Regions from separate parts of the Bacillus nitratireducens genome, predicted to be linked through region 3. Evidence: riboswitches for the same ligand, from Rfam matches in the RefSeq annotation. Region 3 holds a riboswitch; each other region holds the start of a gene.
What was found. A riboswitch is a leader RNA that binds a small molecule or an ion and turns the genes downstream of it on or off. The one in region 3 is predicted to bind lysine.

Region 1 (7,131 bases), on a different contig from region 3:
AACCTGCTCATTGGTTTCCCATAATATTTATAATTCGGAGTACTCTTTTCAATCATCCAGCCAACAAATGCTGGTAACGCTACTCCAATTCCATTTACCACGCCGTGAATCCAGACCATTTGTGCAATTGTAATCGTCATTACATGTTTCAAATTCCCATATGAATATATAAGTGAAAACATAATTGTTACCATGAGTGTGCTAGAAGATATGATCAGGAGAATCTTTGCACTAATAGCATTAAATTTCGTGCGCCAAACATAAATCCCATAACTATAAATAGCGCATAAATATAGGAACACTGCAAAAAATTCAAATACCCTCGAGTACGTAATTCCTATTGCAACTGTCATAGGTGAAATGACGATGACAAACATAATAGCATCATATACTTTACTTCTCTTTTCTCTTTTCCTCCCAATTAAACCAGCTGATAACGGCAATAGAAATGCCGAATAATGAAAGTGTGCAGCTGTAAGCAAAACAATGTCGGAACTAAAGTGCATAATGGAAAGCTTTGCTACAGAAGCAAAAAACCAGAAACCACCTAAAAACAAATACATAAACGCACTATCGATAGCTGTCTCCTCTAACGGTTTCAATCCTCTTTCTAGCAATCTACTTATACCAAATAACGCAACAATTCCTGTATATACAAACCAAAGTAACGCAAATAAATAATGATTTGTTACGAAAGCTAGCATTGCACTGATTGCTGCGATTGGATATAAAAACGATACAAATTTATAAAATAATACATACGATCCATTTCTTTTTTTCTTGTCAATAATACAAAAAGACATCGGTATAAATAACAAAATAGATAACAATATAATTGCTTCAACAGGATTTACATTCGACCACTCGTATATTAGAAATATAATATAACAAGCAAGCCCAAATAGTATATTTTTCATCTCGTATATTTCCTTTCCACAAATGTCCCCTTATAGGAAAATAGTGAGCCAATTAACGGATTTCGTACTTGTACATGAATTCGAAAGCATTGTAGTGTTTCATCATAACTTTCTACAATTTTCGCCTCTCCGTATAAAAATCTAGGTAACGGTATTTTTCTTCCAAACATAAAAAACCATTGTTTCTTTGAAGAAATATGCATCCCGCCCTTTTCATCAATATAAAAATTCAATGTAGAAACGAGTAAATGTGGCTCACCAAAATAATCTACAATTTCATTATTCTCTTCATCCAGCTGCATAACAGCGTTAAAATATCTTTTCTTATTATGAAAATAAAAAGTACGATTCCACCGTACAAATTCTTTCCCCTGTTCATCTCGCTCAGCGGTATTATGTATCGTAAATGGCACCTTCTTTCCTCGCTCAGAGAAAAACATTCGAAACTTCGATGCAATTTTCAAAATTAATTTAACGAAAAAAGAGCCACCGTAAATTTCATCCATTTCCCCTTCTCCTGTAAAACTATTCTCTTCTGTAATCGCATATCGCTTCTGTAATTTTGGATGAAGATTTTTATAGGTATCTCCTAATAATCTCTCATAAATATTAACCATACATTTATCCCTTTCTCTTCCTCTTGCAATTTTTTGCGCTTGGCAAATTAGTGCAATTCATATAACCGACAATCGATAACCCTATTAAAAGAAGGTTTAATGTAATTGGATTAAATGGTTGCGTAAAACTAGCGATATTCGTCGATCCTGCCGCTAATGTTAAAACTATCAACAATATAATATGCAATATAAATAGTTTTCGCTTTTGAAGTGGCAATAGCCACATAACACCCCATATTATTTCTAAAAATCCAACTATTTTAAGTATAAAAATACTACTTTCATTCGATCCGATTAGTGCAGAAAGCATCTTTACTTCTTCTGAATGAGTAAACATCAATTTTGGTACAATCCCTTGATATAACCATACGAAGGCAAATAGAAAGCAAACGAGCCAATACGTCATTGTTCTTCTAATTAGCAACTTAGGATGAAGTCCCTTTTCTAACCATAATTTTAAAGCATCAAAACTCCATGCTGTCGCCCAACCTAATAAGGGTCGAAAAACATATGGATCTATCATATTTCCTATACGACCAAACCTTGTATCATAATCATATTGCGTCTCAAAATAAATATGTTCTTTACGCGGTGTATACTTCCAATAACCACGCCCCATTTGAATAAGTGATAATTTATTATCTGTCCAAAATTTTAAAGAAGAAATCCGTTCACCCGTTTCTTTTCTTATTTCTCCTATCGATTCCCCTTCACCAGCTATTTCAAGTCCAAATCCAATTTTAGTTTTATATAAAAACTTCTGCGGTTCTCCTTCTTTTTTCTCTAAATACGAAATTTCAGTAAAGCGAGCATCCCATTCTGTGTGTATATCTGGTTCCTGTGTATATCCCCATAATTTTTCCATTGTTGTGTTCATTTCTGCTGAAACATAAATAGGCTTTTTCCCCTTCATTCTTCCACCTCCTATGCACTATAAATTTAATGTACATGCTATGAATTTATTTTGCTACACTTTTCACAAACTACCCCCCAAAAAAGATGGAATTTTTAAAAAATATATAAAACACTTGATTCCCTGAAAAATTTAAATTATTATAAAACAAATGTTACCAACAACTTCATAAATCAAACACTCTCGCCTAAAACGTGAGATAGAGGTTGCAACGCTTATAAGTATTCTAAAGGAGACACAGAGATGTCTATGAATTTAGAAGAAAGGAAGTGTTGCCGAAATTGATAAATTTCTCTGCATTTATCGATTGGGGCTGTTTTCGAATAGAAACAGAACTGTCATATGTACAGACATGTACGTGTGAAGAGCTATCTACAAAAAAGAGATATCATTTTTTATGATATTCCTTTTTTGGCGGTTTTTTTATTAGCTCCGTTTTCTGTTTCCCTTTTCCTGTAACAGCACCATCCTCACTTATTTGAGATGGTGTTTTTTGTTTTTCTCTCTGGTAACTACAGGAATATTGGGATTTGTATATGTCCTAACCTATTCTTAAAAATGGACGAAAGAAGGAATTCGTAATGGAAACGATTGTACAAAAGTTTGGCGGTACTTCTGTTGGAAGCGTCGAACGCATTCAACATGTAGCAAATTTAATTATTGAAGAATATGAACGAGGACATAGCATTGTCTCTGTCGTTTCAGCAATGGGAAAAAGTACAGATGAACTTGTCGCACTTGCTAACGCTATTACTGAAAATCCAAGTAAACGTGAAATGGATATGCTCCTATCTACAGGAGAACAAGTAACCATTTCATTATTAACAATGGCACTACAAACAAAAGGTTATAACGCAATTTCATTAACAGGGTGGCAAGCTGGTATTACGACAGAATCTGTACATAGTAGTGCACGGATTACTGACATTCATACAGATCGAATTCAGTCTTATCTTACTGAAGGTACGATTGTTATTGTAGCTGGCTTCCAAGGAGTTAGTGAAAAGCATGAAATTACAACGCTTGGACGCGGTGGTTCTGATACGACTGCTGTTGCATTAGCAGCGGCATTAAAAGCAAAAAAATGTGATATTTATACGGATGTAACCGGCGTATATACGACTGATCCACGCGTTGTACAAGATGCTTATAAATTAGATGAAATTTCTTATGACGAAATGTTAGAGCTTGCCAATCTCGGTGCTGGCGTGTTACACCCACGCGCTGTTGAATTTGCTAAAAATCATAATGTAGTTTTAGAAGTACGATCAAGTATGGAACAAGAAAACGGAACAATTGTAAGGGGAGAATGTAACATGGAACAACAATCAATCGTTAAAGGTATTGCATTTGAGGATAATATTACACGCGTCACAATTAAAGGATTAGAACAAGGTGCACTTTCAACAGTTTTCTCTACATTAGCAGCGGCACATATTAATGTAGATATTATTATTCAAAGTATTACAAATGAAGGAACTGTTCACCTCTCTTTCTCAATCCATTCTAATGATTTAAGAGAAACATTAGAAGTATTGGAACAAAATCAAGAAGCACTTCACTATGAATCTGTAGAATATGAAAACCATTTAGCAAAAGTATCAATTGTAGGATCAGGTATGGTATCTAACCCAGGTGTCGCTGCGAATATGTTTACTACTTTAAAAGAAGGCGGTATTCATATTAAAATGGTAAGTACATCGGAAATTAAAGTATCAGTTGTAATTGACCGTATTCACTTAGTAGATGGTGTTGAAGCACTACATCAATCATTTATGGCGAAAATTGAGCCTTTAGTGCAAATGAGCTAATTTCCACCGGTAAAACTTACAATAAATTATATGAATCTATTTCCTACCTATATAAATAGAAAGCTGTTTGCATTGTATAGAGTGACAAGAAAGTTATTTACGTTAAAATAAAGTCGTTTACAACAATCGGGCCATTTAATGGCGTACAGGATAGGAATATTTTGTGGGGAAGTCGAAGTTATTTTATCGAATAGCAACTACAGTATCAAGTTCTTGAAACCACTTGAACATGATAGCATTCACGAAATAAAGTTCGCGCACATTTCAATAGTAGATGTTTTACGAAGTGTTGTTCGTTAACAAGATGGTATATACTATACCCGAAAACACCTTGTCACTTTTTCCTACACTGTGACAAGGTATTTTTGCTTAGAAGGAATTTGTAACTTTTTAATAGTATAATTATGAGGATGATCAATTAATATATTTTTACACATAAGGAGATAAAGACAATGACAAAAAACAAATTACTAAGAATGGACAATGTCAGCATCGTTGTAGAATCCCTTGATGACGCAATATCTTTCTTCGAGGAGATTGGCTTGAACCTCGAAGGGCGAGCCACTGTCGAAGGTGAATGGGCTGGTCGCGTAACAGGACTCGGTTCTCAGTGCGTAGAGATTGCTATGATGGTTACACCAGATGGCCACAGTCGAATTGAACTTTCGCGATTCCTCACCCCACCTACTATAGCAGATCATCGGACAGCTCCTGTAAACGCCCTCGGTTATCTGCGCGTCATGTTCACCGTTGAAGACATTGACGAAATGGTATCCAGACTTACTAAGCATGGTGCTCAGCTCGTTGGCGAAGTAGTTCAGTACGAGGACTCGTATCGACTCTGCTACATTCGTGGAACCGAAGGAATTTTAATCGGTTTAGCGGAAGAACTCGGTAACAAATAAGTAAGTAATGTTTTATCAAAAGTCTTTACTGAAATATACAGTACTGAAGTAAAAATATTTGAAGAAAATTCTTATTCAATAAAACTTAGATTTTCAACCCCGTCCTAACTTTAGAACGGGGGTTATGCTTGTTTGGGCTTTTAAAATTAAATAACTTTATTATCATTTTACACATAGATTTCAAGACTCTATACAAACAGCTTTTTAACATATTCTTTACATCTAAAAATCATTATAAAACAATCGAGTTATTTACAATACCCTTTCCCAGGAAATATAACGGCCTCTTCTCACTTCTTATCATATATATTTTTCCCTTTAAATAACGAGCGAAATTCATTCAAAATAACTTTCTTCACGTCAGAATAAAAGACCATCATGAAAAGTGCAATTCCTAATAAAATCTCTTGAATTCCTTCATAATCAATGAAAGCACTCATAATTAGCAAACCAAACCCAATATAAAAACCAAACTCATTCTCTTTCTCAAAATCCTCATCTTCATCAATATGTATTTTCTCTTTTAAATTTCGGTTCCCTTTTATTAACTCATCGAGCGTAACATTATACATTTCGCTCAATAAAATTAAATTTTCAATATCAGGGCAACTTTTATCATTTTCCCACTTACCCCGCTTTAACAGGCAGTAAATCTCATCAAAGCTTTTAAGCACAATCAAGGCAGCCAGATTCGATTAACTGCCTATAAAAGTCCGATTGGTTCAACTAATAATCAGTAGGATAAATCGCCCACTGATTAAAGTTTCACTTTATACACTGCTTGCCTCGTTATACCAATCTTTTTAGCAACATCTTCTTGTGAATACCCTTTTGATTCTCTTAATTTTTTAAGTTGTTGTCCTAAACTCATAACGTCCCCTCCTTTAACAAATTATTACATAATAGGAGATAAAAAAGAAAGAAACTATTGGTAAAATTCAATGTAAACCATTCGTTTACACAATGAAAAAGAGAGAATAACTCTTTGAGTTATCCTCTCTCTTCTATTAAAACAGATGAATGTTTTCTTTCTTGCAAGCTTCACGTAAATCGTCAGGCCATACAGAAGATTGAACTTCACCGATATGTGCTTTACGTAAGAAGTACATACACATTCTTGATTGGCCGATACCACCACCAATTGTTAATGGTAGTACATCTTCTAAAATACCTTTATGGAAATCATACTCTCGTTTGAAGTCTTCTCCCGTTTTCGTTAACTGCTCATCAAGTGATTTACTATCAACACGAATTCCCATTGATGATAATTCGAATGAAGCTTGTAGTACTGGGTGCCAGAATAAAATGTCACCGTTTAATTTCCAATCATCATAATCGGATGCGCGTCCATCGTGCTTTTCACCTGAACGGAGTGCATCTCCAATTCCAATAATAAAGACTGCACCATGTTCTTTCGCAATTGCATGTTCGCGATCTTTCGGTGTTAATTCTGGATATTTATCTTCTAGTTCTTGAGAAGTAACGAAAACAATTTCTTCTGGTAAATACTTTCCAAGGAACGGATACTTTTCAAATAAGTGATCTTCCAATTCTTTGAATATTCCATAAATTGTTTGTACTGTTTTTTGTAAGTAATCGAAAGTACGCCATTCTTTTTGAACAATTTTTTCCCAATCCCATTGGTCAACATAAATGGAATGCGTTGCATCAAGTTCTTCATCACGACGAATCGCGTTCATGTTAGTATATAAACCTTCACCAGCTTCATATCCGTATTCATGTAATGCGAATCTTTTCCACTTCGCTAGTGAATGAACAATTTCTAATTCTTCTCCTGAATGTAACATATCAAATTCAATTGGACGTTCTACACCGTTTAAGTGATCGTTTAATCCTGATTTTTTCGTTACGAATAATGGTGCAGATACGCGGAATAATTCAAGGCGTTTTGCTAATTGATCCTCGAAAAATGTTTTAACTTCCTTAATTGCGATTTGAGTCTCTCTT
Region 2 (7,131 bases), on a different contig from region 3:
GCTTTCCGTATGCAAATAATGATACAACTACTAATAAAGCGAAATATCCACCGCCGAGTAGTAATAATCGATTTATTTCTGGTTTATAAAACGCAAATACTTCCTCTTTCGTTAAGGCTTTCGCTTTATAAACCTGCACTGCCTTACCACTTTGTACTGTAAGTACATCACCCTTAACAGAACGAGTTCCTTCAAGCGTTATTTTATTCGGTACAAAATAGTACTGAAAACCAACTTGAATAACCCGAACCTCTTTCCCCTTTTTCTCACCTTCCTCAAAGCGATCACTTCGCTTATACGAGGCGCCATTATATGAAACAGCATCCTCACTCTTTTCTGTTTCATACCAAGGTCTCTCTATTCCAACGATATGCTCATCGATCATCGTTTTTGCGACGAAAGGACCCGCTAGTTCTGCAATAACGAAAACAAATAGCATCGCCATCGCTGCAAAAATCGGCCCTTTTACTTTCATCGCGTATTGAAACAATCGTTTTGAAACACTCATATTTTCACCCCACTATCCGCACTTTCACTTTCACCTTGTTGTCTTTCGAACTGCTCTGCATACCAGCCCCCATTTCGAACGAGCGCTTCATGCGAACCTTCTTCAATAACCTCACCGTTATCCATAACGAGAATCCAATCAGCATGCTGCACTGCTGACAAACGATGCGTTGTTATAATCGTCGTCTTCCCGCTTCTTTCTGTTCTTATATTTTCAATAATCGCTGCTTCCGTACGAGCATCAACAGCTGATAAAGAATCGTCCAAAATTAAAATTTCCGGATTTTGAATAACAGCTCTCGCAATCGAAATCCTTTGCTTTTGTCCACCTGATAAAGAAACACCTTTCTCTCCAACGAGCGTTTCTAAACCTTCCGGTAAAAACTCTAAATCCTTTTTAAACGCAGCTATTTCAATCGCTTTTTCAAGTTCTTCTTTAGTCGCTTCTCTGTTTCCGAATAAAATATTTTCCTTCGCTGTTTTTGAAAATAAAATGTGTTCCTGCGGTACATACCCAATCCAGCCAAGTACGTTATCATTCGGAATTTTATCTAGCTTTACATCAGAAACTGCAATATCCCCTTCTCCAAGTGGATATTGACGAAGAAACTGACGTACGAGCGTCGTTTTCCCGCTCCCTGTTTTCCCAACAACTCCAAGTGTCTCTCCTTGTTTTAAAGAGAACGAAACATTTTTCAAATTCGTTTCATTTGATGAAGGATATGAAAAAGTAACGTTATCAAATTGAATGTAATCTGGCTCTTGTACAACCTTTGGATTTTTCGGATTCTTTACATCCGGTTCATAAGCTAACGTTTCATTTACACGGTCGAGCGACGCATTTCCTCTTTGCATAACATTAATCAATTCACCAATTGCAAACATCGGCCAAATCATCATTCCTAAATAGACGTTAAAAGAAACGAGCTCCCCAAGTGTCACTTTTGATTGGAATACGAGATATGCACCGTACACTAAACCAATTAAATAACTAAGACCGACAAGCATTTTCACAGTCGGCTGGAATAATGCATCGATTCTTGCTACTCTCATATTTTTCTCGTACACGTCATCTCCTAAATGATGAAACCTTTCTTGATCAGCATCCTCCTGTACATACGCACGAATAACGCGTACACCGGCAATTGATTCAAGTACTTTATCGTTCATATCCCCGAACGCATCTTGCGCGACTGTAAATCGTTCATGCAATTTCTTTCCGTACCTATTCATTGCAAACGCCATAATCGGAAGCGGTATAAGCGCAGCAAATGTTAACTGCCAACTAATTGAAAAGCCCATCATACAAACGATTGTAAGCATATATAGACTAGAATCAACGAGCGTTAATATACCAAAACCAGCTGTCATGGAGATTGCTTTTAAATCATTCGTCGCTCTCGCCATTAAATCGCCAGTACGATTTTTTTGATAAAACGTCGGTGTCATCTTGAGTAAATGCCCCATAAATTTTGAACGCATCGTTTTCTCAAGTACGAACGCACCGCCAAATAGTTGGTGCTGCCAAATGAAAGTAAGCACATACCCACCAATCGTTACCCCAAGTAAAATAAAAATATATTGCATAATCGCCTCGTTCGTTAAGGCTCCTGTTTTAATGTTATCAATTGTAATACCTAATACTTTCGGAGGAATTACCTCTATCACGTTTACAATTAAAAGTACCCCAATTGCGATACTATACCTTTTCCAATGCTCCCTAAAAAACCAGCTTAACTTTAGTAATACTGAAAACAATATAACCTCTCCTTTCTCGTTCTCGTTTAATTCACATTTCTTTATCCGCTATCCAAACCCATCACATTTACATTTCGTAAGCCATACAATTTCATCACATTTTTCCACCTTCCACATTCTGATTTTTTATAGTAACAAGGAAAATAAACAAAAAAAAGCATACCGCCGCTTGACGATATGCACAGAAATGCATAAAAAGCGTACGTTACGATATACGCAACGTACGCTTTTTATAAGACAAAGATGCCCTATATATCCGTACGGGTTGCGTAATGATATGAATGTTTTCTGCCATTTAACAGAGCTAAGCCCATTCCATTTACGATTACAATCATTACGCACACCCCCTTCATTTATTTTCCATTTATAATCTTACAACTTTATTGAGTATTCTGTCAATTGTTTTTTTAACTATAGAATAAAATAATCTTTTATCACAAGAAAATGAAGGGGATTCATAATACGATACATCCGTTTGAAATAAGAGAATCTTCTGTAAGAAAGGGCATACAAAATAAAAAAATAATAAGAAATCGTTTTCACAAACATTTCATTTGAAAAATATTATCAAACCACCTACAATCACCTTATACTCACTCTTACAAGTTGCTATTTTAGGAGGACTAATCATGACAACTAGCAATACGTACAAATTTTATTTAAACGGAGAATGGAGAGAAAGCTCTTCAGGTCAAACAATCGAAATTCCATCTCCATACTTACACGAAGTAATTGGTCAAGTACAAGCAATTACTCGCGGAGAAGTAGATGAAGCAATTGCATCTGCAAAAGAAGCTCAAAAATCATGGGCTGAAGCTTCTCTACAAGATCGCGCAAAATATTTATATAAATGGGCTGATGAGCTCGTAAATATGCAAGATGAAATTGCCGATATCATTATGAAAGAAGTCGGTAAAGGTTATAAAGATGCGAAGAAAGAAGTTGTTCGTACAGCTGATTTCATTCGTTACACAATTGAAGAAGCTTTACATATGCACGGAGAAAGCATGATGGGCGATAGCTTCCCTGGCGGAACGAAGTCTAAACTTGCGATCATCCAACGCGCACCACTTGGTGTTGTATTAGCAATCGCACCATTTAACTATCCAGTAAACTTATCTGCTGCAAAACTTGCACCAGCATTAATTATGGGTAACGCTGTTATTTTCAAACCAGCAACTCAAGGTGCAATTAGCGGTATTAAAATGGTGGAAGCACTTCATAAAGCTGGCCTTCCAAAAGGTCTTGTAAACGTAGCGACAGGACGCGGTTCTGTAATTGGTGACTACTTAGTAGAACACGAAGGCATCAATATGGTATCGTTCACAGGTGGTACAAACACAGGTAAACATTTAGCGAAAAAAGCTGCAATGATTCCACTTGTATTAGAACTTGGTGGTAAAGACCCTGGTATCGTTCGTGAAGATGCTGACTTACAAGATGCTGCAAACCACATCGTAAGCGGTGCATTCTCTTACTCTGGTCAACGTTGTACAGCTATTAAACGTGTACTTGTACACGAAAACGTAGCAGACGAGCTTGTTAGCTTACTAAAAGCGCAAGTAGCTGAACTATCAGTTGGATCTCCAGAACAAGACAGCACAATCGTTCCATTAATCGACGATAAATCTGCTGACTTCGTTCAAGGCTTAGTTGACGACGCTGTTGAAAAAGGTGCAACAATCGTTATCGGTAACAAACGTGAGCGCAACTTAATTTACCCAACATTAATCGACCACGTAACAGAAGAAATGAAAGTTGCTTGGGAAGAGCCATTTGGCCCAATCCTTCCAATCATCCGTGTTTCTTCTGACGAACAAGCGATTGAAATTGCTAACAAATCAGAGTTCGGTCTGCAAGCAAGTGTCTTCACAAAAGACATTAACAAAGCATTTGCAATTGCTAACAAAATCGAAACTGGTTCTGTTCAAATTAACGGACGCACAGAGCGCGGCCCTGACCACTTCCCATTCATCGGTGTAAAAGGTTCAGGTATGGGCGCACAAGGTATTCGCAAGAGCCTTGAGTCTATGACACGTGAAAAAGTAACTGTATTAAACTTAGTTTAATCTTATATGTAGCAGCTGATCTAGTATTTAGATCAGCTGCTTTTTAAATTTCCGATACACCTGCGTATTATGAAACGGCTTAAACCCTACAGATTTGTATAACCTCTCAGCACTTTCATTTCCTTCTATATAACAGAGTCTAATATCTTCATACCCGCCTTCTAACAACTTGTTCATACCAAATTGTAAAGCTTTACGCCCATATCCATTTCCTTGATGACTTTGTGCAACTATTAAATTCTCTATTGTCCCTTCCCCTACTGTAACTGATGCAACTAGCTGCTCATTTTCTAAAGCTACATACACATTACTTTCATTGTTCAATTTGTATTTCTTTATACTATCTTCCGAGGCAAGATACGGCTTCATATCATTCCTTTCATGCAATTCGTAATAACATTCCTGTACCATTGTTACAAACTGGTTAAAAAATATATCTTCATACTTAATAAACTTGAGATCGGTTTTAGGAAAACTCCCTCCCTTATATATCAATTCAAGCGATCCCCACCATCTTTCAAATCCCATTTTCTTAGCAAAACCAATACAATTTTCTGATTCTATTCTCATATAAGTGCACACAAAATCCGGTTTTATTTTAGAAATTAAATCTTCTATTGCCTTGTATAATCCAGAACCAATACCTTTCAAGCGAGAACCAGGTTCCACATACACACTTATTTGACCAATAGACTCTCCATTACTATTTGTATAAAAGGATGAATACGCGAATCCTTCAATCCCATTTTGGTTATATAAAAGAAAATGCGTGGAGTTCGATACAATATCATCTAAAGAACCTATCTCTTCTTCTGTCCCCATACTTTTTATTAAATTCAATGTCCCGATCCGATCTTCTTTTTCACTATAAGCACGTATCATTTAAACAATCCCCATTCCCATTAAAAGTAAATTCCTTATTGGAATTTATTCAATGAATCCATCTCAAACCCTCCAACCTCTCAATAACGAACTCTTCTCTATAATCTGATTATTACTATATCCATTGACGTATAAAAATACATTTGTTACTCTTAAATACGTTAATTTAATATTTAAATCCTCATTCGTATCTCGGTGAGGTAGAGGTTGCAGTCATTAAGAGTATCATTTCAGGAGATGTAGTGGCATTGATGAAGAAATGAGAAAGGAATGATTGCCGAAGTAAGTCGTGTCCACCATGCACGCTTGCTGGGTCTGCATTTAATAAGTGCAGAACTGTCACAAACGTTTCGTTTGTGGAGAGCTATCGAGAGGTATGTCGTGGGTTTCTTATAAGATAGAAAGCATGTAGCGGCAGATTACGTGCTTTTTTTGTTTTGTTTGGACCTTCTCTTCCTTATCTGGAAGACATACATATCTCCTCGCTTGACTTGGTTATACTAACTTTGGAGGTATTTTCTATGCAACAAAAAAAATGGGGCTTTTGGGTACTAACAGCTTTCGTTGTCGGTAACATGGTTGGCGCTGGTATTTTCATGGTGCCAAGTACGTTAGCACAAACAGCAAGCCCACTCGGTGTCACTTTAGCTTGGTTAACAACAGGGTTTGGTGTTTTAATGCTAGCTCTTGTTTTCGGTAATTTAGCAATTCGTCGTCCTGATTTAACAACGGGACCACAAAGTCATGCATATGCTTTATTCTCAACACCAAAAAGAAAGAAAATGGCTGGTTTCAGTATGGTATGGGGATATTGGGTTGCAAACTGGGCAAGTAACGTTGCCATCATTACATCTTTCGCGGGATATTTATCACTCTTCTTCCCGATTATGAAAGATACGCGACTATTATTTTCAATCGGCTCGTTCGATATAGAAGTTGGAAAGCTCATTACATTTACTATTTGTTCCGTCTTACTTTGGGGAACTCATTTAATATTAACAAACGGTGTAAGCGGAGCTGGGAAACTAAACTTCTTAGCAACAACAACGAAAGTAACTGGATTCCTTCTATTCATTGTCGTTACGTTATTTGCGTTCGAAGCTTCAAAGTTTGGACAATGGTACACACCGATGATCGATAAAGAAGGCGTATCACACGGTCTCCTTTCACAAGTAAATTTAGCGGCCCTTACAACGCTTTGGGCATTTATTGGGATTGAATCAGCGGTTCTTTTATCAAACCGAGCTACTTCTCCCAAAACGGTAAAACGCGCGACTGTTGCTGGTTTATTAATAACAGTTGCAATTTATTTAGGAATTACAATTTTAACAATGGGTGTACTTCACGTTGATAAATTACAAGCTTCTGAACGTCCATTAGCAGATGCATTAAACGCTGCAATGGGTCACGGGGGCGGGAAACTTATGGCATTACTTGCTCTTACTTCCCTATTCGGTTCAATATTAGGTTGGATTTTATTAAGCTCAGAAGTACCTTATCAAGCAGCAAAAGAAGGTTTCTTCCCTTCCTTCTTCGCAAAAACAAATAAAAAAGGTAGTCCAATTCATTCACTACGATTAACAAACATTATGTCGCAAGTGTTCTTATTCTCAACATTATCAGGAACAATTGCGGAAGCTTATACATTCGTTATTACCGTATCAACACTGGCCTACCTCATTCCATATCTCGTTTCACCAATCTTCCAGTTAAAACTAGTCGCAACTGGTGAAACATATAAAAATGAAATGCGGGCAAGAATTACAGATGGTATAGTCGCAGTTATCGCACTTTGCTATGCACTATGGGTTATTAAAACCGGCGCATCCGATATAAAAACGTTCCTTCTCGGAATCGGTTTATTCGCAATTGGCTTTGCTTTCTATCCATTAATGAATCGTGATCAGAAAAAAAA
Region 3 (7,131 bases):
ACAATAGATTTATAAAGTAAGAGTTCTTTCGATACATGCTCTTTACTATGATCAGAATCTAAAATAACTAAAATCACATCATCAGGTTTGCGCATACTTAATATTGTTTGGACCGCCTGTACAGAAACAGAAGAGGCTGTTAAATACGTAATCCGATTATGTGATGGCCGATTTGGTTGCGGAGTTATATCGATAGTAAGTACATGACCTTTTCCAATTAAATCTAACATAGAAGCTAAATACAGTGCGCTACCACCATAGAAGGTTCCACATTCAATAATTAAATCGGGTTTTAATTCGTGAATGATCTCTTGGTACAAAAAAAGATCAGAAGGAAGTTTGCAGATTGGAACCCCGAACCAGTGTGTACCATGTAGCCAAACGTTGCTGTCGTAATATTGTTTTAGAAATTCGCTACTAATGTTATCGATTTTGAATTCTCCTTTCTAAAAAGGATTCTTTCATACGTAAAGAGTTTACGTATGAAAGTTGTACTATATATTATGTGGTAAGGGATTATAAGGCGATTGTTTTCACGTGAAAATAAGCAAAATAACACATGTGGAAAATGAATTACTTACAAAAGAAGATGTAAATGAAAGGAAATGAAATGATCGTATGTATAAGTACACAATTTGCTTCATTAGAAAAGGAGATAATATACTGCTATTAAATAGAAACAAAAAGCCGACAATGGGAATGTGGAATGGTGTCGGAGGGAAAATAGAAGAGTATGAAACGCCATACGAAGGAGTTATTAGAGAAACGTTTGAGGAAACGGGAATAGAGCTTCCAAGTGTAACGTATAAAGGGAATGTTATGTTTCAAGTTAAAGACGAACCTTTGGGTAGTGAGGGAATGTATGTATTCCTAACTGATTTACCAGATGGAGTACATATTGATACGCCAGTAAGCACAGATGAAGGTATATTAGAATGGAAGTCAATTGATTGGATATTAGATGGTGATAATAGAGGTGTAGTTAGCAATTTGCAAAGATATTTACCGAGAGTATTAAAAGAAGAAAACAATTTAGAGCATACATTCACATATGATAACCGGAATATTATTGATTACACAACTACACTTTTGACAGAAGATGATACGAAAAAACGATATGAAAAATATCTCATTTCTCAATAAGATAAGAAGCGTTAAAATACTAAGGAAAAGCCAAGTCCTTTATTGGGACTTGGCTTTTTTGTAGGGAATGCTAATTCAAATTTTACTCCACATAATTTGCTTTAATAATAAAGCGGTGTTGCTTCACATCGAAATATCCTTTTTGTAAGATAATTTCATGTATACGATACAATTCCTCGGTATAGCAATCTACTATAAAATCAGGAATTTGCCACGGAATTGCTTTTAAGTAATAGACAACAGCACCGACATCATAAAAACGCTGAAGGGGGAATTCTTCCTTCGCTTCTAAAATAGTAAATCCATTCTCCTTTAGTTCATTACATGCCATTTTGAGTGACCAACTTGAAAATTCGCTATTTAGCGGTGTGCCAAACTGCTCATTAAGCTCCGCACAATCAAGACCGCCAACTTGTTGAGTAAGAAATGTTCCATTGGTGGAAAGAATTCTTTTCACCTCAGAAGCAGAAAAGGATTCATGTTGATTGACAATTAAATCAAACTGACTATCTTGAAATGGTAAAGCAGTATCATCCGTAACTTCTACGATTGTAACTCCTAAAGGTTCTAATTTCTTTCGTGCAATTGGTACATTCGGAGCGTAGCCTTCAGTCGCATAAATAGTTGACGGCAACGGTTGTAACATAGATAAAAACTCTCCGCCGCCAGTTCCCATATCTAGCATTGATTCTGCATGCTGCATAAGCTGGAAGGCTGTGCTACCGTACGACCATGATAAAGGCTCGCTATTCATACGGCCAGTTTCTGAAATGAAAGAAAAATCCCAGCCACTAAAATTTGTATTAGCACTTTCTAAAAAAGTTAAAAATAATGGATCACGTTTCATAATTATGTCCTCCTATTTTTTAAAGTGAGTGATATGATGAGAAAAAAGGGAGGACCTCTTATTAAGGTGAAGCGGTTTTACGTTTCGTGTTCGAATAGATTCATAGAAATTCGCTCCTTGTGAGAATGGTTATTTGTATATTCGGGATAATTAAGTGAAAATCCTTTGAAATTATAAGGGAAGGCAGTTGTTTAATGAAAAATTGGATGAAGTTTACAGACAAAGAGAGCGATCAAATATGGGATAGGGTATATAGTGATTTTGAGTTTTCACCAAGTATTTCTATATTCCCATCATTTAAAGTGCCAAGTCCTTTTGTTACATATGATATTTCTCATTACTTTGGAGAATCGATAGATTTAAATGTATATGATGATTTGGAAGAAAAAGCATTACTAGTTTTTAAAGAAAATACAGCAGCGAATGAATATATTATGGTACTTGATTGGCAACATGAGTGTTACTGGGTGAATCCACACATAGAGTTTGAAAGAAATGAATTTGATGAGTGGACAATCCCGATTTTTCCAAATGGAGATTACAATTTCTTTATTCAAAAGGACTATAAGTGGGGGTATTTAGGCCATCCTTGGGAGAAGAGTATAACGATATTTGGAAAAGAATTAATAGAGAGCTTTGAACAAAGTAAGCCAGAAATGTTTCAAAATATTTTAAGGCAGGGCTAATGTTTTAAAGAGAAAAAACGCTTATACTTCATTTTTGAAGCATAAGCGTTTTGTTTAAAATACTTAAAAAGAAAAATCTTTTGGTAAAGTACCATTTTTTATCACCGTTCTTAACCCATGTTTTATAATCCAAGGGTTAACAGGAAGCTGTTTATCACGTAATTGTTGTAACCATTGAAAAACGAGTTCTTTATCTTCTTTTGTAATATCGTTAATATGATTGGCTACTGATTTTTGGACATATTTAGAAGGGTCATTCATTAATAGCTCAAGTAGCTTTAAATTATTTCTAAAGTCACCTTTCAGAGCTCCAATTTTTTTAGCCCAAGGAAGTCTAGGTCTAGTACCTTCTGAAACTAATCTCCTAATGTGGCTGTTTTCGTCATGAATCCACTGTTGTAATATGTCTAGTGTGTCTTCATGATATTTTTCAAGAAAAGGCCGAATGGCATATTCAGCAGTATTCCTTTTTGTTATTTCATACATTGCGTTGAAAGAGGATTCAAAATCGTTAAGCCCATATTTTTCAACGTATTTTGCGATAGGCATGTACATATATCCGTTTGTAAATGTGCCTACTTCTGTTGTATTTTCTGGTCCCAATGTTTTCAGTAATATATGTATTGCTTCATTAAAATCTTTTTGTAATGCATTGTGTAATTCATCTGCTATGGCTTCTATACGTTGCTTTAACTCTAAATTTTCAACTTTATATGTTACGGAAGATACAAAGTTTATTTTAGAGAAATTAGGATCGTGTTTACAAATAGAATCAGCCATTTTTTCTGCTAATTCTTCGTTGAATAAAAATTTTAGTGGAACATATTTGCCCATTTTTTCACCCCATTGGTCGGATAAAAACAATGTTTATTTTTTAATCGACAATCCATACACCAAAGTCTCACTGGGAGTCGTAATACTAAAACCTGTCGTTTTATAATCAAGTTTCACGGTATCACCAGTGTAGTCTTTCGTAAATGAATCCATTTGTACGATAAGCTCCGCATCTTCATATACAACATCATCTGCATGATATGTATCCCAAATTAAATCGACATCAACGAAAATGCTACAAGAGTTTGTCATTGTCCCTCTAATGCGAATAATCTTTTTGTCTTCACGTTCTAATCTATGTATAGCAACTTTTGCTTCATCAGTAATACGAATGTTCATGTGATCCCAACCTTTAAGTGTATTTACTTTATTATTGCAAAAAGATAAGAAATAGGGAAGTAAATGGGATTGTAATAAAAAAACGAGCAAACAAATTTGTTTGCTCGTTTTGCTATACTCTATTTTAGTTCACATTTATCAAGTGGAATTACTTTCGTTTTCTTAGTAAATTTATATCCTAACCATAGTACTAAGAAGAGTGGTAAACCGATATAAGAAACGAGTACACCGTTCCAATCGATAGATGCTCCCATAAATGCGCCGTAGTTTTGTCCTAAAATAACGATAACACAAAGTGTAAATGCAAAGATTGGACCGAACGGGAACCATTTTGCTCTATACGGTAAATCTTTTAAATCTTTTCCTTGTGCAACATAAGCTTTTCGGAAACGGTAATGACTAATAGCAATTCCTACCCAAGCAATAAACCCTGACATTCCAGAAGCATTTAATAACCAAATGTATACAACACCGTCACCGTATAAAGAAGCGATGAAAGCGACGCTACCAACTACTGATGTTGCGATTAATGCGTTAACAGGTACACCGCGGCTATCTAATTTGCCTAAGAACTTTGGTGCTTTTCCTTGACGAGCTAAATCCCAAAGCATACGAGTTGATGCGTACATTCCAGAGTTACCAGCAGATAGAACTGCAGTTAAAATAACAGCGTTCATAACAGAAGCAGCGAAGGCAACGCCCGCTTTTTCAAATACTAGTGTAAATGGACTTACTGTAACATCACTTGCTGCAAGGCTATCAGTCGTATAAGGAATTAATAAACCGATAACAAGAATTGCTAAAATGTAGAATAATATAATGCGCCAAAAGATAGAACGAATTGCTTTCGGTATATTGCGTTCTGGATCAGCAGTTTCACCAGCAGCCACTCCTAATAATTCAGTTCCTTGGAATGAGAAACCAGCTGCCATAAATACACCGATAATTGCCATGATGCCGCCATTAAATGGTGCATCTGCAACAGTGAAGTTTTTAAAACCAACAGCTTCACCGCCCATAATTCCAAAAATCATCATAAAACCGACAATTAAAAAGATAATAATAGTAACGACTTTAATAAGTGCGAACCAATATTCAGATTCACCAAAACCTTTAACAGATAAATAGTTTAAGAGAAAAATAATAGCTAAACAAAGTCCACTCCAAATAAGAGAAGGGGTATCTGGGAACCAAAATTTCATAATTAATGTTACGGCCGCTAGTTCAGCAGCGATCGTAATCGCCCAGTTATACCAATAATTCCATCCAAGTGCAAAACCAAGTGATGGATCAACAAATTTTGTTGCATAAGTGCTAAAAGATCCAGTAACAGGCATGTAAGCTGCGAGTTCTGCTAAGCTTGTCATTAAAAAATAAACCATAATTCCAATTGCGGCATATGCGACTAATGCACCGCCAGGACCAGCTGAATGGATAACACCACCACTGGCAAGAAATAATCCGGTACCGATTGTACCACCGAGAGAAATCATCGTAAGGTGACGAGATTTTAATCCGCGTTTTAATTCACCTTGTCCTTGTGTAGTTTGCGTTTTAGAGGTAGATTGATTTGTTGCGCTATTCATGTTCAACACTCCTTTTCTTGTAGGTTAGGAAGGAGCGGGGGAGAAAAATACAAAAAACCGCCAAAGTAATTAGGCGGAACGTTTCACAAATAACCACCCCATCATACCCTTCCGTTAAGATAGCACCCCACGTTTACACGGTAATTTTGTAAACGTGACAGTTCTGTTCCTTTCGGAGACAGCCCCAGCTCATATTTCCAGAGAAGAAATATAAACTTCGGCAACTTTTCCTTTCAAACGGAGTCAGTGACATTCTCTGTGTCTCGTCCATTTTACTTTTAAAAGTCGCAACCTCTACCTCATCGGATTGATGAGGATTTATATATTGCTAAGATATTTAATATATGGCAATTGTAATGACTTTCTGAATATATTGCAAGGAATTTTGTTAGGAAAAGTCAAAAAATATCGGTTATTGTATAGGAAACGCTTGCATAACTCCACCCGAACCTACTATTATGTAGCAATAAGCAAAGAAAAAATTGTTATACAAATGTTTCGCAAAAAATAATGAAAAACCCTTTAAAATTAAAAGAAAATTCAGAAAATATAATTCGACATAACTATCAGAAGGGGATTATTCCTTAAATTCGTTTCAAATAATAAGTATAAATCCGATAAATAGAATGAATATTCTTTTTATTTCTGATAAAATTGAGGTATTGTTTAATTGAAAAGGGGATATCATTATGAAATTAGAAACGGAAAGATTACATATAGTACCGTGTACAGAAGAATGGATTCAAATTGCGGATAATCAAGGATACAATAGTGGTCCGCATATGGTAGGATATATAGAAAATGTGAAACGAGATGCGGCTTCATTACCGTGGGGACCGTGGTATGTTATTCGAGAAGAGGATGACGTAGTTCTAGGTGATATAGGATTTAAAGGGAAACCAAACGAGGAACATACGGTAGAAATTGGTTACGGATTTATTGAGAAATATTGGAATAAAGGTTATGCAACAGAAGCAGTTAGTGAATTAATGAAATGGGCTTTTCAAACAGGCGAAGTGGAAACGATTACAGCAGAGACACTCCTTGATAACTATAGCTCCATTCGTGTATTAGAGAAATTACATATGAAAAGAGTAAATAGTACTGAAACGATGATCAATTGGAAAATAGATAAATAAAAGATACCGCTCGAAGTAAATCGGGCGGTATTATTATTAATTATGGTAGCATTTGTTTTTGATCTTTCGGATAGCCAGCTGTCGATTCGTTAGAACGATTGGAATGATTACGAACAGCAATGAAAATAGAAATAATAACGACAAGACCAACTGCAACGTAAGATAGTGAAATAATAGTTGGATCCACTTTAAATGTAGTAAGTAGTGTACGAATGTTTGTAAAGATTATAAGGCCACCAACTAATACGCCAAGTAAATGAGAAGGAACGATGCGTACTAGCCATGCAGCGATTGGTGCCGCAACGATACCACCGAGCATGAGAGAAAATACCCAAACCCAGCTTACTTGTTCCCAGCCAAGTGAAATGAAAAAGCCAATCGTTGCAGCGAGTGAAACAGGAAATTCACTCGTATCTACAGATCCAATAACTTTTCTAGCTTCATTTCCTCTTGCAAGAAGAACAGGTGTCGTAATCGGCCCCCAGCCACCACCACCAGTTGAATCGACGAATCCAGCGAATAAGCCAAGTGGTACAAGTTGTTTTGCAGACATACGT

Region 1: another riboswitch for lysine. It lies ahead of Q3V31_RS02410 (aspartate kinase); the one in region 3 lies ahead of Q3V31_RS15750 (amino acid permease).
Region 2: another riboswitch for lysine. It lies ahead of Q3V31_RS22715 (amino acid permease); the one in region 3 lies ahead of Q3V31_RS15750 (amino acid permease).

Annotation. Positions count from the first base shown of each region.
Region 1 is NZ_JAUMJO010000001.1:457,178-464,308, forward strand. It holds gene Q3V31_RS02395 (YndJ family protein) at 1-917, opposite strand, end outside; gene Q3V31_RS02400 (DUF4166 domain-containing protein) at 914-1,534, opposite strand; gene Q3V31_RS02405 (DoxX-like family protein) at 1,539-2,447, opposite strand; lysine riboswitch at 2,640-2,826, shown strand; gene Q3V31_RS02410 (aspartate kinase) at 3,029-4,258, shown strand; gene Q3V31_RS02415 (VOC family protein) at 4,711-5,163, shown strand; partial or broken gene Q3V31_RS02420 (helix-turn-helix domain-containing protein) at 5,454-5,792, opposite strand; gene Q3V31_RS02425 (helix-turn-helix transcriptional regulator) at 5,921-6,034, opposite strand; gene asnA (aspartate--ammonia ligase) at 6,171-7,131, opposite strand, start outside.
Region 2 is NZ_JAUMJO010000006.1:152,774-159,904, forward strand. It holds gene Q3V31_RS22695 (ABC transporter ATP-binding protein) at 1-508, opposite strand, end outside; gene Q3V31_RS22700 (ABC transporter ATP-binding protein) at 505-2,265, opposite strand; gene gapN (NADP-dependent glyceraldehyde-3-phosphate dehydrogenase) at 2,895-4,334, shown strand; gene Q3V31_RS22710 (GNAT family N-acetyltransferase) at 4,362-5,216, opposite strand; lysine riboswitch at 5,410-5,591, shown strand; gene Q3V31_RS22715 (amino acid permease) at 5,738-7,131, shown strand, end outside.
Region 3 is NZ_JAUMJO010000004.1:38,772-45,902, forward strand. It holds gene Q3V31_RS15720 (cephalosporin hydroxylase family protein) at 1-431, opposite strand, end outside; gene Q3V31_RS15725 (NUDIX hydrolase) at 619-1,143, shown strand; gene Q3V31_RS15730 (class I SAM-dependent methyltransferase) at 1,226-1,990, opposite strand; gene Q3V31_RS15735 (DUF2716 domain-containing protein) at 2,185-2,676, shown strand; gene Q3V31_RS15740 (DNA alkylation repair protein) at 2,740-3,510, opposite strand; gene Q3V31_RS15745 (iron-sulfur cluster biosynthesis family protein) at 3,544-3,849, opposite strand; gene Q3V31_RS15750 (amino acid permease) at 3,969-5,435, opposite strand; lysine riboswitch at 5,548-5,740, opposite strand; gene Q3V31_RS15755 (GNAT family N-acetyltransferase) at 6,125-6,574, shown strand; gene Q3V31_RS15760 (sulfite exporter TauE/SafE family protein) at 6,615-7,131, opposite strand, start outside.